DNA from 3 places in the Allobosea sp. NBC_00550 genome. Region 1 is predicted to be linked to each of the others. Evidence: riboswitches for the same ligand, from Rfam matches in the RefSeq annotation. Region 1 holds a riboswitch; each other region holds the start of a gene.
What was found. Region 1 has a riboswitch for thiamine pyrophosphate ahead of thiC (phosphomethylpyrimidine synthase ThiC). Riboswitches for the same ligand answer to the same signal wherever they lie in the genome.
Positions count from the first base shown of each region.

Region 2: it holds a riboswitch for thiamine pyrophosphate, as region 1 does, so the genes downstream of both, thiO (glycine oxidase ThiO) here and thiC (phosphomethylpyrimidine synthase ThiC) in region 1, are expected to answer to the same signal.
Region 3: it holds a riboswitch for thiamine pyrophosphate, as region 1 does, so the genes downstream of both, NWE53_RS16445 (LuxE/PaaK family acyltransferase) here and thiC (phosphomethylpyrimidine synthase ThiC) in region 1, are expected to answer to the same signal.

Region 1 is NZ_CP102772.1:4,283,361-4,287,648, forward strand. Features, by position in the region: gene NWE53_RS20610 (OmpA family protein) at 210-1,118, shown strand; gene NWE53_RS20615 (hypothetical protein) at 1,557-1,745, shown strand; TPP riboswitch at 1,823-1,926, shown strand; gene thiC (phosphomethylpyrimidine synthase ThiC) at 2,004-3,881, shown strand; gene NWE53_RS20625 (hydroxyethylthiazole kinase) at 3,878-4,288, shown strand, end outside.
Region 2 is NZ_CP102772.1:429,305-433,592, forward strand. Features, by position in the region: gene NWE53_RS02080 (hypothetical protein) at 1-175, opposite strand, end outside; gene NWE53_RS02085 (tetratricopeptide repeat protein) at 404-1,159, opposite strand; TPP riboswitch at 1,908-2,009, shown strand; gene thiO (glycine oxidase ThiO) at 2,092-3,087, shown strand; gene thiS (sulfur carrier protein ThiS) at 3,071-3,268, shown strand; gene NWE53_RS02100 (thiazole synthase) at 3,270-4,043, shown strand; gene NWE53_RS02105 (thiamine phosphate synthase) at 4,058-4,288, shown strand, end outside.
Region 3 is NZ_CP102772.1:3,421,873-3,426,160, reverse strand. Features, by position in the region: gene NWE53_RS16450 (acyl-CoA reductase) at 1-826, opposite strand, end outside; gene NWE53_RS16445 (LuxE/PaaK family acyltransferase) at 831-1,907, opposite strand; TPP riboswitch at 1,997-2,125, opposite strand; gene ggt (gamma-glutamyltransferase) at 2,264-3,940, shown strand; gene NWE53_RS16435 (2-hydroxyacid dehydrogenase) at 3,961-4,288, shown strand, end outside.

The sequences.
Region 1 (4,288 bases):
CGCCGGGACGTCCCGCGCCCGGAGCGCCGCCATCCGCTGCACAACCGGGTGTTGCTCCCGCCCCTGTTCAGCCCGGCATTGCTCCAGGTCAGCCGCCCGCCGGTGGGGCTTTCCCGACTCAGCCGCCCCAGCGCGAAGGTCGTCGCGGCGGCATCTCGCCCGGCGTCGCAGGTGCGATCGGCCTCGGCGCCGGCGTCATCGGCGGCATCATGGCGACGCAGGGCGCGCAGCGCTTCGAGGATATCCGCAGCCGCCGCGAGGAGCGCCGCGAGGGTGACGTCACCATCATCCGCGAGCCCGGCCGCACCATCATCCGCGACGATGACGGCCGCGCCATCATCCGCCGCGACGAGGATCAGCGTTTCCGCGATCTCGGTTGGCAGGGCCGCTCCGAGCGCCGCGGCGACGAGAACCGCATGGTCTTCGAGCGCCCCGACGGCACGCGCATCGTCACCGTCACGGACGAGGAGGGCCGTCTGATCCGCCGCACCCGCATCGACCGCGACAATCGCGAGGTGATCATCATCGACAACACGCTGCGCGACCGTCCCGGCCGTTTCGCCGACGATGTCGTCGTGCTGCCGGCGCCGCCGCTGCCGATCCCGCGCGAGCGCTATATCGTCGATGCCGATCAGGCCGACGAGGCGCTGATCTACGAGACGATCACGGCGCCGCCGATCGCCGCGATCCCGCGTCGCTACACGCTGGACGAGGTCCGCTACTCGCCGGATCTGCGCGCCCGCATGCGCAGCGTCGACATCGACACGATCACCTTCGACACCGGTTCCTGGCAGATCGCGCCCGAACAGGCGCAGCGCCTGTCCGTGATCGCGGACTCCGTCCGGCGCGCCCTGCAGCGCGCGCCCAACGAGGTCTTCCTCGTCGAGGGACATACCGACGCCGTCGGCGCCGATGTCGATAATCTCTCGCTCTCGGATCGCCGCGCGCAGTCCGTCGCCGAGATCCTGACGCGCGATTTCCAGATCCCGCCGGAGAACCTGACGACGCAGGGCTATGGCGAGCAGTATCTGAAGATCAACACGCAGGACGCGGCACGCGAGAACCGGCGCGTGACGCTGCGGCGCATCACGCCGCTGCTCAGCGGCCAGAACCAGTGACGATGGGAACGGGGCTGCTCGACGAGCGGCCCCGTTCTTACCTGGACGCAGGGAACTGCCGCCTTCTGCGGCGGTTTCATCTCCCGGAGGACAAGCCGAAGGGAGGTTCAGTCATGAAAAAGCTTGATCTGGTGATGCCGGCCTGATGATGGCGGGCTCGTTTGCGGCGCTTCCGGCACTGGCTCAGAGTGCTCCTGCCGCCGTGAAGCAGCGGGCGCCGGGTGTGCCGCTGGCTCCTCGCGCAGGCGAGGCCGTTCGCGTGCCAGCCAGTGAGAGGCCCGTGCCGCGCACGGAAATCCGCGCCCCGCGCGACGACCGCGCACAGGCGGCGCCGCAGCCAAATCGCGACCCGCCGATGCCGCGCCCGGTGCCGTCGATCAGCGCGCCCTGAGCGGGGCCGTTCAGGATTCGGCAAGGTCGGCGAACTAGCGTCGCCGCATGAGCGACGCCGTTTCCCTTGCCCGCAGCATCGTCACGATGCAGACCGCCTCGACGCAGCAGGCACTGTCCGTCGAGATGATCAAACAGAACGCGCAGGCCGATCAGGGCCTCGTCGCCATGCTCCAGCAGAGCGTCGAACAGATACAGGCGACGCTTCCGGCCGGGCAGGGCGCCTGGTCGACCTGACGGCCTGATCCACTTCCATCCTCCAATCGTTCGTCACGCAGCCCGTTGCCAAGCGGCGGCGCTACGCCTAACCTCGGTGCTGTTCCGAGGGGTGCTCGCAAGAGCTGAGATGGCCTGACCGCCGAACCCATCGAACCTGATCCGGGTCATACCGGCGGAGGGACTGGAACGCGGGTTAGAGTCGAATCGTGCCCGCAGACAGCGACTGGACCGCTTTCAAGCCCGGATCTCCTGACCTGTATCAAGGAGGAGATCCTCATGAATGCCCACACCAAAACCCTGAAGAACAGCGTCAAGGCCGCGCCGCAAAGTGTGACGACCGGCCCGATCATCGGTTCGCGCAAGATCTATGTCGCGCCGCCGGATCATCCGGAGATGCGCGTGCCCTTTCGCGAGGTCATGCTGACCACCGATGCCGAGCCGCCGGTGCGGATCTACGATCCCTCCGGCCCGTTCACCGAGACCGACGCCCGAATCGACCTGAATGCCGGCCTGGCCCAGCCGCGCCGCGCTTGGCTCGATGCGCGCGGCTTCCAGACCGTGCCCGGCCGCACAGTCACGGCCGCCGATAACGGCCATATCAGCGAGGCGCAGCTCGTTCCCGCCTGCCCGGCCGCGCGCCCGATCCTCGAGGCGAAGCCGGGCCAGATGACGACGCAATACGAGTTCGCGAAGGCCGGCATCGTCACGCCCGAGATGATCTATGTCGCCCATCGCGAGAATCTCGGCCGCGCCGCCATGCTGGAAGGTGCCAGGGAGCGCCATGCCGATGGCGAGAGCTTCGGCGCCTCGGTGCCGGAATTCGTCACGCCCGAATTCGTCCGCGAGGAGATCGCGCGCGGCCGCGCCATCATCCCGGCCAACATCAACCACCCCGAGCTGGAGCCGATGGCGATCGGCCGCAACTTCCTGGTCAAGATCAACGCCAATATCGGCAATTCCGCCGTGACCTCGGGCGCGGCCGAGGAGGTCGAGAAGCTGGTCTGGGCGATACGCTGGGGCGCCGACACCGTCATGGACCTGTCGACCGGCCGCAACATCCACAACATCCGCTCCTGGATCCTGCGCAATTCGCCGGTCCCCATCGGCACGGTGCCGATCTATCAGGCGCTGGAGAAGGTCGGCGGCGATCCGATCAAGCTCGATTGGGAGGTGTTCAAGGACACGCTGGTCGAGCAGGCCGAGCAGGGCGTCGACTACTTCACCATCCACGCCGGCGTGAGATTGCCCTATGTTCCGCTGACGGCATCCCGCGTCACCGGCATCGTCTCGCGCGGCGGCTCGATCATGGCGCGCTGGTGCCTGGCGCATCACCGCGAGAGCTTCCTCTACGAGCGTTTCGACGAGATCTGCGAGATCATGCGCAAATACGACGTCTCGTTCTCGCTCGGCGACGGATTGCGCCCCGGTTCGATCGCCGACGCCAACGACCGCGCCCAGTTCGCCGAGCTGGAGACGCTGGGCGAGCTCACCAAGATCGCCTGGGACAAGGGCTGTCAGGTCATGATCGAGGGCCCCGGCCACGTGCCGATGCACAAGATCAAGGAGAACATGGACAAGCAGCTCCGTGAATGCGGCGAGGCGCCCTTCTACACGCTGGGACCGCTGACCACCGATATCGCGCCGGGCTACGACCACATCACCTCCGGCATCGGCGCGGCGATGATCGGCTGGTATGGCTGCGCCATGCTCTGCTACGTCACGCCGAAGGAGCATCTCGGCCTGCCCGACCGCGACGACGTCAAGACCGGCGTCATCACCTATCGGATCGCGGCGCACGCCGCCGACCTCGCCAAGGGCCATCCGGCCGCGAAGATCAGGGACGATGCGCTCTCCCGCGCCCGCTTCGACTTCCGCTGGGAGGACCAGTTCAATCTCGCGCTTGATCCCGACACGGCGCGCGCCTACCACGACGAGACCTTGCCGAAGGACGCTCATAAGGTCGCGCATTTCTGCTCGATGTGCGGGCCGAAGTTCTGCTCGATGAAGATCACGCAGGACCTGCGCGCCGAGGTTCTGGCGATGAGCGACAATGAGCGCGCCAATCTCGAAGCGATGGCAGCAGACGGCATGGCCGCCAAGTCGAAGGAATTCCTCGACAAGGGCGGCAGCATCTATCTACCAGCGGCGGAATGAGCAGCGAGAACGATAGTCTCGACGCGGCGCAGGTCGCGTCGATCCTCGCGCGGGTGGCCAAGCGCCGCCCGCGCATCCATTGCCTGACCAATACGGTGGCGCAGAACGTCACCGCCAACATGCTGCTCGCCTTCGGGGCCGTGCCCTCGATGGCCGGTCATCCCGACGAGGTCGCGGCCGTCGCCGCCGGGGCCGGCGCGATCCTGATCAATCTCGGCACGATCAGCCCGGAGGGCGAGCGCGCCATCCCAAAGCTCGTCGGTGTCGCGCGCGAACGCGGCATCCCTCTCGTGCTCGACCCCGTTTTCGTCGAGCTGTCGCCGCTCAGACTGGGTTTGGCCGAGGCGATCCTGCGCTTGCCGGGCGTCACCGTGCGTGGCAACGCCACGGAAATGGCGGCGCTCGAT
Region 2 (4,288 bases), 1.8 Mb from region 1:
TCGCAAGCTCGTACTGCCGCCGCATGCCTTCCGCGCGCTTAATCTTTCCAGCTCTCATGAGAGCGACGATGGCCTGTATCTGCGGCTCAATTCTCGCGTATTCGGCATCATGGTTGGCTGTCTGACATCCCGCCAGCACAGCGCAGGCAGCAAGCACGAGCATCATTCGTCGCATGGCGTCCTCTCGCGATTAAAGCAGCGGGCATGACCCAGCGCCGGTCTAAGCCGCCGCAAGCTTTACTTCGCAACACTGCCGCTCGCTCTGATACACCGCAAGGACTGTGCGGGCGGCGGGTTGAACATCAGGCCACCTCGTGCGTGGTCGAGAGCCTGACCCGGTGAAATGATGCCGACCGCCGCCGGTTCGCAACGGACCGTCCTTGGTTGATGCCGACCCGGCCTATCAGGGCCGCTTGGGTTGCCACTCACGCGCCAGATTCTGGGCTTCCGCGATTTGTTCGGGGGTCATGACCTTTGCAAGCTCATCCCTATCTCTCGCAGCATGTCCAACCTCCTGCGCGGCTGACAAGTTGAACCACATGTGTGCGCGGACATAATCCTGCGGCACGCCCGCGCCTTCCATGTACATGACGCCGACATTGAACTGCGCGAAGGCGTTGCCTTGGTCTGCCGCGAGGCGATACCACTTCAGCGCCTCGGCGTGGTTCTGCGGTACGCCCTGGCCATTGCTGTACATGAAGCCAAGAAAGTACTGCGCCTCGGCGTTGCCTTGGTCTGCCGCGAGGCGATGCCACTTCAACGCCTCAGCGTAATCCTGCGGCACTCCATCGCCATTGCGGTACATGGCGCCGAGCATGAGCTGCGCCTCGGCGTTGCCTTGGTCTGCCGCGAGGCGATACCACTTCAGCGCCTCGGCGTGGTTCTGCGGTACGCCCTGGCCATTGCTGTACATGAAGCCAAGATTGAACTGCGCGTTGGCGTTGCCTTGATCGGCCAGCGGACGCAAGTGCCGCAGCACGGCAGAGTACATAGCGGCAACGTCCTCAGACGGTCCTGCCGCCACAGGTGCGGCAAGGCTCAACAGCAGAACGATGGCGGCAAAGGCCGCTCGCGTCCATGCGGTCCAAGTCGATGGCTGCGAAACGCGATGCCGTCCGCCGCCACTCACCTGTCCGCCGCAGTGCTGCTCGCCATTCATGCTATCGTTGTCCTGTCCTCGCCGCTAGTGCGCCGTCTTACCACGCACGCCAGCGTCGAGCTTGAGATTGCCAGCCAAACAGTTGTTCTACGTCGCCACGCTGTGGCGGTTGCGCGAGAGCAGCGACAAGAAGACGCAGTCTTCACTGACAGTGGGGCAGCCGATGGCAAAACAGCGCTTGGCAGGCCCGCCACGAAAAGTTGAGCACTGGCGATTTGGTCGGAAGGTCTGCGCGTGTGCGGCGCAGCGCGCGCTGGCGTTGGCAGGGGGAGAGCCTAGTGCCGTGAGCCAGGCGCGCGCTGCCCAGCCAGCGAGGGCAGGGCAGTTCGCGTAGGTGTCGCCATTGCTGCCCCTGCGCTGCCACCGCGCGGGCGTCAAGTCCATGTGTGTTAGCGCCAAGTGCCAGTTCCGCGAGGGAGGGCATGGGCACCACTGACACTACTCGCCCCTGATACCCCACGCGAAGCGGACCTGGGCGGTGTTAGTCGCAACAGGACCCGCCCCCCACCGCGAGAGCCTTAAAACGTGCTCGCGTGCTGTGCTGGTGCTGTCTCGCCTTGATCTGGGAGCGCTCATCACTAGACTAAGTCATTGAAAGTGCTGGTGCTGCGAGAGAGGATTGAACTCTCGACCTCTCCATTACCAAGGGAGTGCTCGGTGGGCGGCGCCCGTTCTCCAGGCGACGCTCGTTGCAACGGCGCCTTGCGTCGGCTTGCCTTGCCCCGGGGTGATCCGCTTATTAGAATGCGTCTGTCCGTTGGGGTGCCGAAAGGCTGAGAGGTGCGCGTCGCGCCAACCCATCGCACCTGATCCGGGTAATGCCGGCGAAGGGAACGGTCTTCGGCTCGCAGACAAAGCTGCTCGCGCCTTTGGCCGCTGCCTTCCCGGGAGCAGGGAAAAGCATGGCGGCTGCATCCAGCCCTTATCGGAACATAACCGTCGCGGTGGTCGGCGCCGGTGTCGTTGGCCTTGCCTGCGCCACCGAGCTGGCCGCGCGCGGCGCGCAGGTCACCATCCACGAGCGCGGTTCGCGCATCGGTGCCGCGGCCTGCTCCTGGTATGCCGGCGGCATGCTCGCCCCCTGGTGCGAGGGCGAAAGCGCCGAGGAGCCGGTGATCCGGCTCGGCCAGGAGGCAGCCGGCTGGTGGGAGCGGCACGCGGACGGGGTGGTTCGCCAGGGCACGCTCGTTGTCGCGCCGAGCCGCGATCGCTCGGAGCTGCGCCGCTTCGGCCAGCGCACCAGCCATTTCGAGGAGATCGATGGCGAGGCGGTCGCAGGGCTGGAGCCCGATCTCGCCGGGCGCTTCTCGCGCGGGCTGTTCTTCGCTGACGAGGCGCATCTCGATCCGCGCAAGGCGATCGCGGCCTTGGCCGAACGCCTCCTTGCAAAGGGCGTGGCGGTGCATTTCGACAGCGCGGTCGAACCGGCCAATCTCGATGCCGAAATCGTCCTCGACTGCCGGGGGCTGTCGGCGCGCGATGTCCTGCCCGATCTGCGCGGCGTCAAGGGCGAGATGCTGCTGCTGAAAAGCGACGAGGTCCGCTTGTCGCGCCCCGTAAGGCTGCTGCATCCGCGCATCCCGCTCTACATCGTTCCGCGGGCAGGCGGCATCTTCATGGTCGGCGCGACGATGATCGAGAGCGGCGAGCGCAGCCGCATCTCGGCCCGCTCGATGCTGGAGCTGCTCGGCGCGGCCTATGCGCTGCATCCCGCCTTCGGCGAGGCGGAGGTCGTCGAGATCGGCACCGATGCGCGCCCGGCCTTCCCCGATAACCTGCCGCGGCTGACGCGACGCGGCCGGGTGATCCATGTCAACGGGCTCTACCGTCACGGCTTCCTGCTCAGCCCCGCCATGGCGCGGATGGCTGCGGATGCCGTGATGAACCCGCAATCACGACCGGAGATGCTGCATGACCTTGCTGCTTAACGGCGCGCCGCAGGAGATCGCCGCGAAGACGCTGGCCGAGGCGCTGGCCGAGCTCGGCTATGCCGGCCGCATCGTCGCGACGGCGGTGAACGGCGATTTCGTGCCGGCTCGCAAGCGCGCTGAAGTGATCTTGAACGACGGCGACCGCATCGAGGTCGTCGCCCCGATGCAGGGAGGCTGAGATGGCATCCTTTTACGGCTTCGAGCCGCAAAACCGGCTTTTCCTCGGCACGGCGCAATATCCGTCGCCCGCGATCCTCGCCGAGGCGGTGAAGCGCTCCGGCGTCGAGGTCGTCACCGTTTCGCTGCGCCGGGAATCGTCCGGCGGCGCGGCGGGGCAGGCGTTCTGGGCGCTCATCCGCGAGCTCGGCGTCAAGGTGCTGCCGAACACGGCCGGCTGCCACACGGTGAAGGAGGCAGTGACGACGGCGCAGATGGCGCGCGAGGTCTTCGGCACCGACTGGATCAAGCTCGAGGTGATCGGCGAGGACGACACGCTCCAGCCGGACGTGATCGCGCTGGTCGAGGCTGCGCGCATCCTCGCCGATGACGGCTTCAAGGTCTTCCCCTACACGACAGAGGACATCGTCATCGGCGGGCGCCTGCTCGATGGCGGCTGCGAGGTGCTGATGCCCTGGGGCGCGCCGATCGGATCGGGCAGGGGGCTCAACAACCCCTACGGGCTGCGCACCATGCGCCAGCATTTCCCGGATATTCCGCTCGTCGTCGACGCCGGCATCGGCCTGCCCTCCCATGCCGCGCAGGCGATGGAGCTGGGCTATGACGGCATCCTGCTCAACACCGCCGTCGCCAAGGCGGGGGACCCGGCCGCGATGGCGGAGGCCTTCGCGCTCGCCATCCGCGCCGGCCGGCTCGCCTTCGAGGCGCAGCCGATCGAGGCGCGCGACATGGCAGCTCCCTCCACGCCCGTCATGGGCAAGGCCTTCCTGGCATGAAAGACCTGTCTCGCATGAAGCTCGATCCGTTCTATCCCATCTTCGACAGCGCCGACTGGCTGGAGCGGATGCTGCCGCTCGGCGTCAAGCTGGTGCAATTGCGCGTCAAGGATCGGCCCGAAATCGAGGTTGCCCGCGAGATCGCTCGCGCCAAGCGGCTCTGCGCGGAGGTCGGCTGCGTGCTCGTCGTCAACGACTACTGGAAGCTCGCCATCGCGGAGGGCTGCGATTTCCTCCATCTCGGT
Region 3 (4,288 bases), 860 kb from region 1:
GTGCCCTGCGGCTGTCGAGCGCTTCGCGCGCGACGACGCCGAAGCCGATCTTGTGGCCATGCGGCAGGAAGCGCGTGGTGATCGGCAGCTTGGCGCGCAGCGCCGTGAGCGTATCGTTGCCGCCATAGGCCATGACGGTGTCGGCCGCGCGCAGGAAAATTGGTTCGGCAGGCGCTTCGCCACCCTTCCACCAGGTGATGGCGAGGCATTCGCCGAGTTCGGGGTCTATCTCGGCGATCAGGCCCGCAAACCAGCCCGCCGTCAGCGGCTCGGCCGAGGCGAGTTTGCCGATCGTGCCGGCCTTGACCAGAAGCCCGCAGATCAGGCTCCAGAGCGAGAGCGCCGGCACGTTGCCGGCCCAGACATGCAGCAGCAGCTCCGGGCCGTGAGCGCGCAGGTAGCCGCCCTTGGGCGTCGGCTGGAAGCCGTCCAGCATGGCGGGATTGGCGAAATCCTCGGCCAGGAAGCGCAGGAGCTGCGGGCGCCGGAAGGTCTTCAGATAACTCGTGAGGCCGAGACGCACCGTCTCGCGGTCGTAGCCGGTGATGATCGGCAGAAGGTGCTCGGCCTTGCGCCGCAGCGGATGCTCGCGGTCGAGCAGGCGGGCAATGGCGGCGTCGATCGCTGCGACGATGCGCGCGGTGTCCATCCGCTTCAGCCGGGCGCGGGCATTGCTGCGCACATGGTCGCAGAGAGCAGCCGCCTGAGCCTCGTCCAGCTCCGGCAGCGCGATGGTCGCGCTCTCGCCCCAGGCGCTATAGCTGACTTCGCGCCAGCGCAGCGCCTCGCGATTCAGGCCCGGCAGATGGCCCGCATATTCGATCACCGTATCAGCCTCGCGCTGCGGCCAGGAATTCGGCGACCGCGACCGAGCAACCCTTGGAGGCCTCGCCATCGACCCGGCCGAGCAGCCTGAATCCACCCGGGACGATCTCGCCGGCGTCCTCGGTCAGGATCGCCGAGACGCAGTTGAAATGCGCGAGGTCGTGATGGACGATCACGCCGCGCTCGCCCTCGGGCAGGTCGGTGCCGGTCAGCGGATCGACGACGCGGCTGCGGATCCAGTGCGGGCCGGATTTCACCGACGGGCAGATCGCATTGCCGTCGTCGTAGAGCTGCGAGCTCAACTCGGTCATGCCGTACATGTTGATGCAGGACGAGCGGGGCACGCCCAAGGCGAGGCTAAGACCGTCGTAGAACTCGTCGAGTCCCAGCTCGCGCGACTGGCCCTTGAAGCCGCCGGTGTCGAGGATGAGGCTGCCTTCGGGCAGGGCGAAGCGCCGGCCGGTCGCCGCGAGCGCGTCCAGCACGGGAGCGAAGGAATAGCTCGCGCCGAGCAGGGCATAGGGCTCGCCGCTCTTCTCCGCTTGCTCCAGCGCCGACAAAAGGCCGTCGAGGTCGAGACCCGACGAGCCGATGAACACCTCGGAATCCGACGTGCCGCATTCGCGACGGGCGAGCGAGAGATAGCAGGCGAGCGAGGAGTTCGGCAGGGCGGCTTCGTCGGGGAAGAGGATGCCCATGCGGATGCGCTCGCGGCCGCGCATGAAACGCTCACGGAAGTTCACCAGCATCGAGCGGCTCCAGACGGCGAGCGTCGGGTGGTAGCTGCGGCCGCGTATCCCTTGCGTCGTGCCGCTGGTCATGAAAACGCGCTCGGCCGCTTCCGGCGGGCTGCAGCTCAGCGTCAGATCCTTGAAGGCCGTGATCGGCACGGCCGGGATGTCGCGCCAGCGCCTGACGGAGAGCGGCGTGCGGCCGCGCTGCAGGCAGAAGCGCTTGTAGGGCTCGTTGTTGCGGAACTGATACGCGAAGACCTTCAGCGCCATCGCCTCGAATTCGGCATCCGACGCATCGGGGAGCGCGATGAACGCCAACAGCGCGTCGATGATCTCGGCTTGCGTCATCTTAAGCCCGCTCCTGCCCGACCCGCCGGCTTGCCCGGACGGAATCGATCGCGATGAGGACCACATGCGCAGCTGGAATCGGGGCCTCGATGGCCGCCTGTCCCGCATCCCTACGCCGGTATGATCCGGATCAGGTTCGGAGGGTCACCGCGTTGCCGAGCTCGAAAGCCCCGCGGGCGGAATCTCAGCCTCCTAGCGAGGCCCCCCTGGGAACAGGGTTTAGGTGGGGCCTCGGCCCCTGCCTTGTCAAGCGTTGCCGGCACAGGGCCGCCAATTGTGGGTGAGTGGTCCGAACATGGCGCGCATGCCGAAGAAGAGGCTCGACGTCGGGCCGCAAAAGCGTTGATGTGCCGCCCATGAACGTTTCCGCTCCGCCGCCCCGCATCGCCTCTTTCACCTGCGAGAAGAAGCCGGCCACCGGCTCGCGCGGGATGGTCGTCACCAATCATCCGCTCGCCTCGGCGGCGGGCGCGCAGATGCTGCTAGCCGGTGGCAATGCGATCGACGCCGCGGTCGCCTCGCTGTTCGCGTTGACGGTGGTGGAACCGATGATGGTCGGCATCCTCGGCGGCGGCCTGAGCCATATCCGCCTCGTCGATGGCCGCCATGTCGTGATCGACAATCTCTCGACAGCGCCGGGCCATGCGACGGCGGACATGTACGATTGCCTCTCAGACGAGATCGGCAAGCAGCGCGATACGCGCGACCGGGAGAATGTGGTCGGCGCGAAGGCGGTCGCCGTACCCGGCGCGCTGAAGGGCTGGTGCGAGGTGTTGGCGCGTTTCGGCACGCTGCCGCTGGCCGAGGTGCTGCAGCCGGCCATCGGGCTGGCGGAGCGCGGCTTCGTCGTCACGCCCTATCTCTCGAACTGCATCACCGACAATGCGGGCGATCTCGCCCGCGATCCGGGGCTTGCGGCGATGCTGCTGCCGGGCGGCCAGCCGCTCCAGCCCGGCGCAAGGCTGGTCCAGTCAGACTATGCCGCGAGCCTGAGGCTGATCGCGGCAGAAGGGCCGCAGGCGCTCTATGGCGGGCGGCTCGGCCGGGCGCTGACAGACTACATGGCGGCGAATGCCGGGCTGATCGATCAGGCTGATCTTGCCAATTACCGCATCGAATTGCGCGAGCCCATTCGCGGCTCCTATCGCGGCTACGAGATCGTCGGCCCCCCGCCGCCTTCTTCCTCCGGCGTGCACATCACGCAGATGCTCAACATCCTCGAAGGCTACGATATCGGCGCCCTCGGCTTCGGTTCGACTGACGCGGTGCATCTGCTGGCCGAGGCGCTGAAGATCGCCTTCGCCGACCGGGCCGTAGCAACCGCCGATCCGGCCTTCGTCAAAGTCCCGGTCAACAAGCTGATCGACAAGGCCTATGCGAACGAGCGCCGTGCCCTGATCGCGATGGGCGAGGCGAAAAGCTGGACGGCCGGACTGTCAGGCGGCGAATCCGCCGATACGACCCATGTCACCGTGGCCGATGCACAGGGCAACGTCGTCAGCGCGACGCAGACGATCAACGGGCTGTTCGGCGCCTGCGTCCAGATTCCCGGCACCGGGATGATCGCCAACAACTACATGTTCAACTTCGATCCGCATCCCGGTCGGGCGCTTTCGATCGCGCCGGGCAAGCGGGTTTTCACCTCGATGGCGCCGATGATGGCACTGAAGGAGGGCAGGCTCGCCTTCGCGCTCGGCCTGCCGGGGGCGCTGCGCATCTTTCCCTCCGCATTGCAGGCGATCGTCAACCTGATCGACCATCGCATGACCTTGCAGGAGGCGGTCGAGGCGCCGCGCGTCTGGACCGAGGGCGGCGTGCTCGAACTCGAGGAAGCCATCCCCGAGGCGGTGGCACAGGAACTCGCGGCACGCGGCCATCGCGTCGTGCGCTCGCCGCGCGTCGCAGGCGGCATGAACGCCATCGCCTTCAATGCGGATGGCACGCTGACCGGGGCCGCCTGCTGGCGCGCCGATGGCACGCCGGTTGCCATCTCGGGCGGGCTTGCCCGTGCCGGCGCACGCTTCACCATCTGACCGTATTCCCGGAAAATTCAATGCCCGAGACCATCGTCCTCCTCGACATGACCAGCCCCGAGCGCGCCGAGCGCATGCGGGCGCTGCTCCCGCCCGGCTTCGTGTTCACCCACGGCACGGCGCGCGGCGACGACCATATGAAGCAGATCATCGCCGAGGCCGATTACGCGATCTCGGGCCAGGTCGGCGTCTCGCGGGAGGTGCTGGGCGCAGCGAGGAAGCTGAAGCTGCTGCATAAATGGGGCGTCGGCTACGACAATATCGACATTGCCGCTGCAAAGGATCTCGGCATCACCGTGGCGCGCACCACCGGTTCCAATTCCGTGCCGGTGGCCGAGTTCGCGCTGG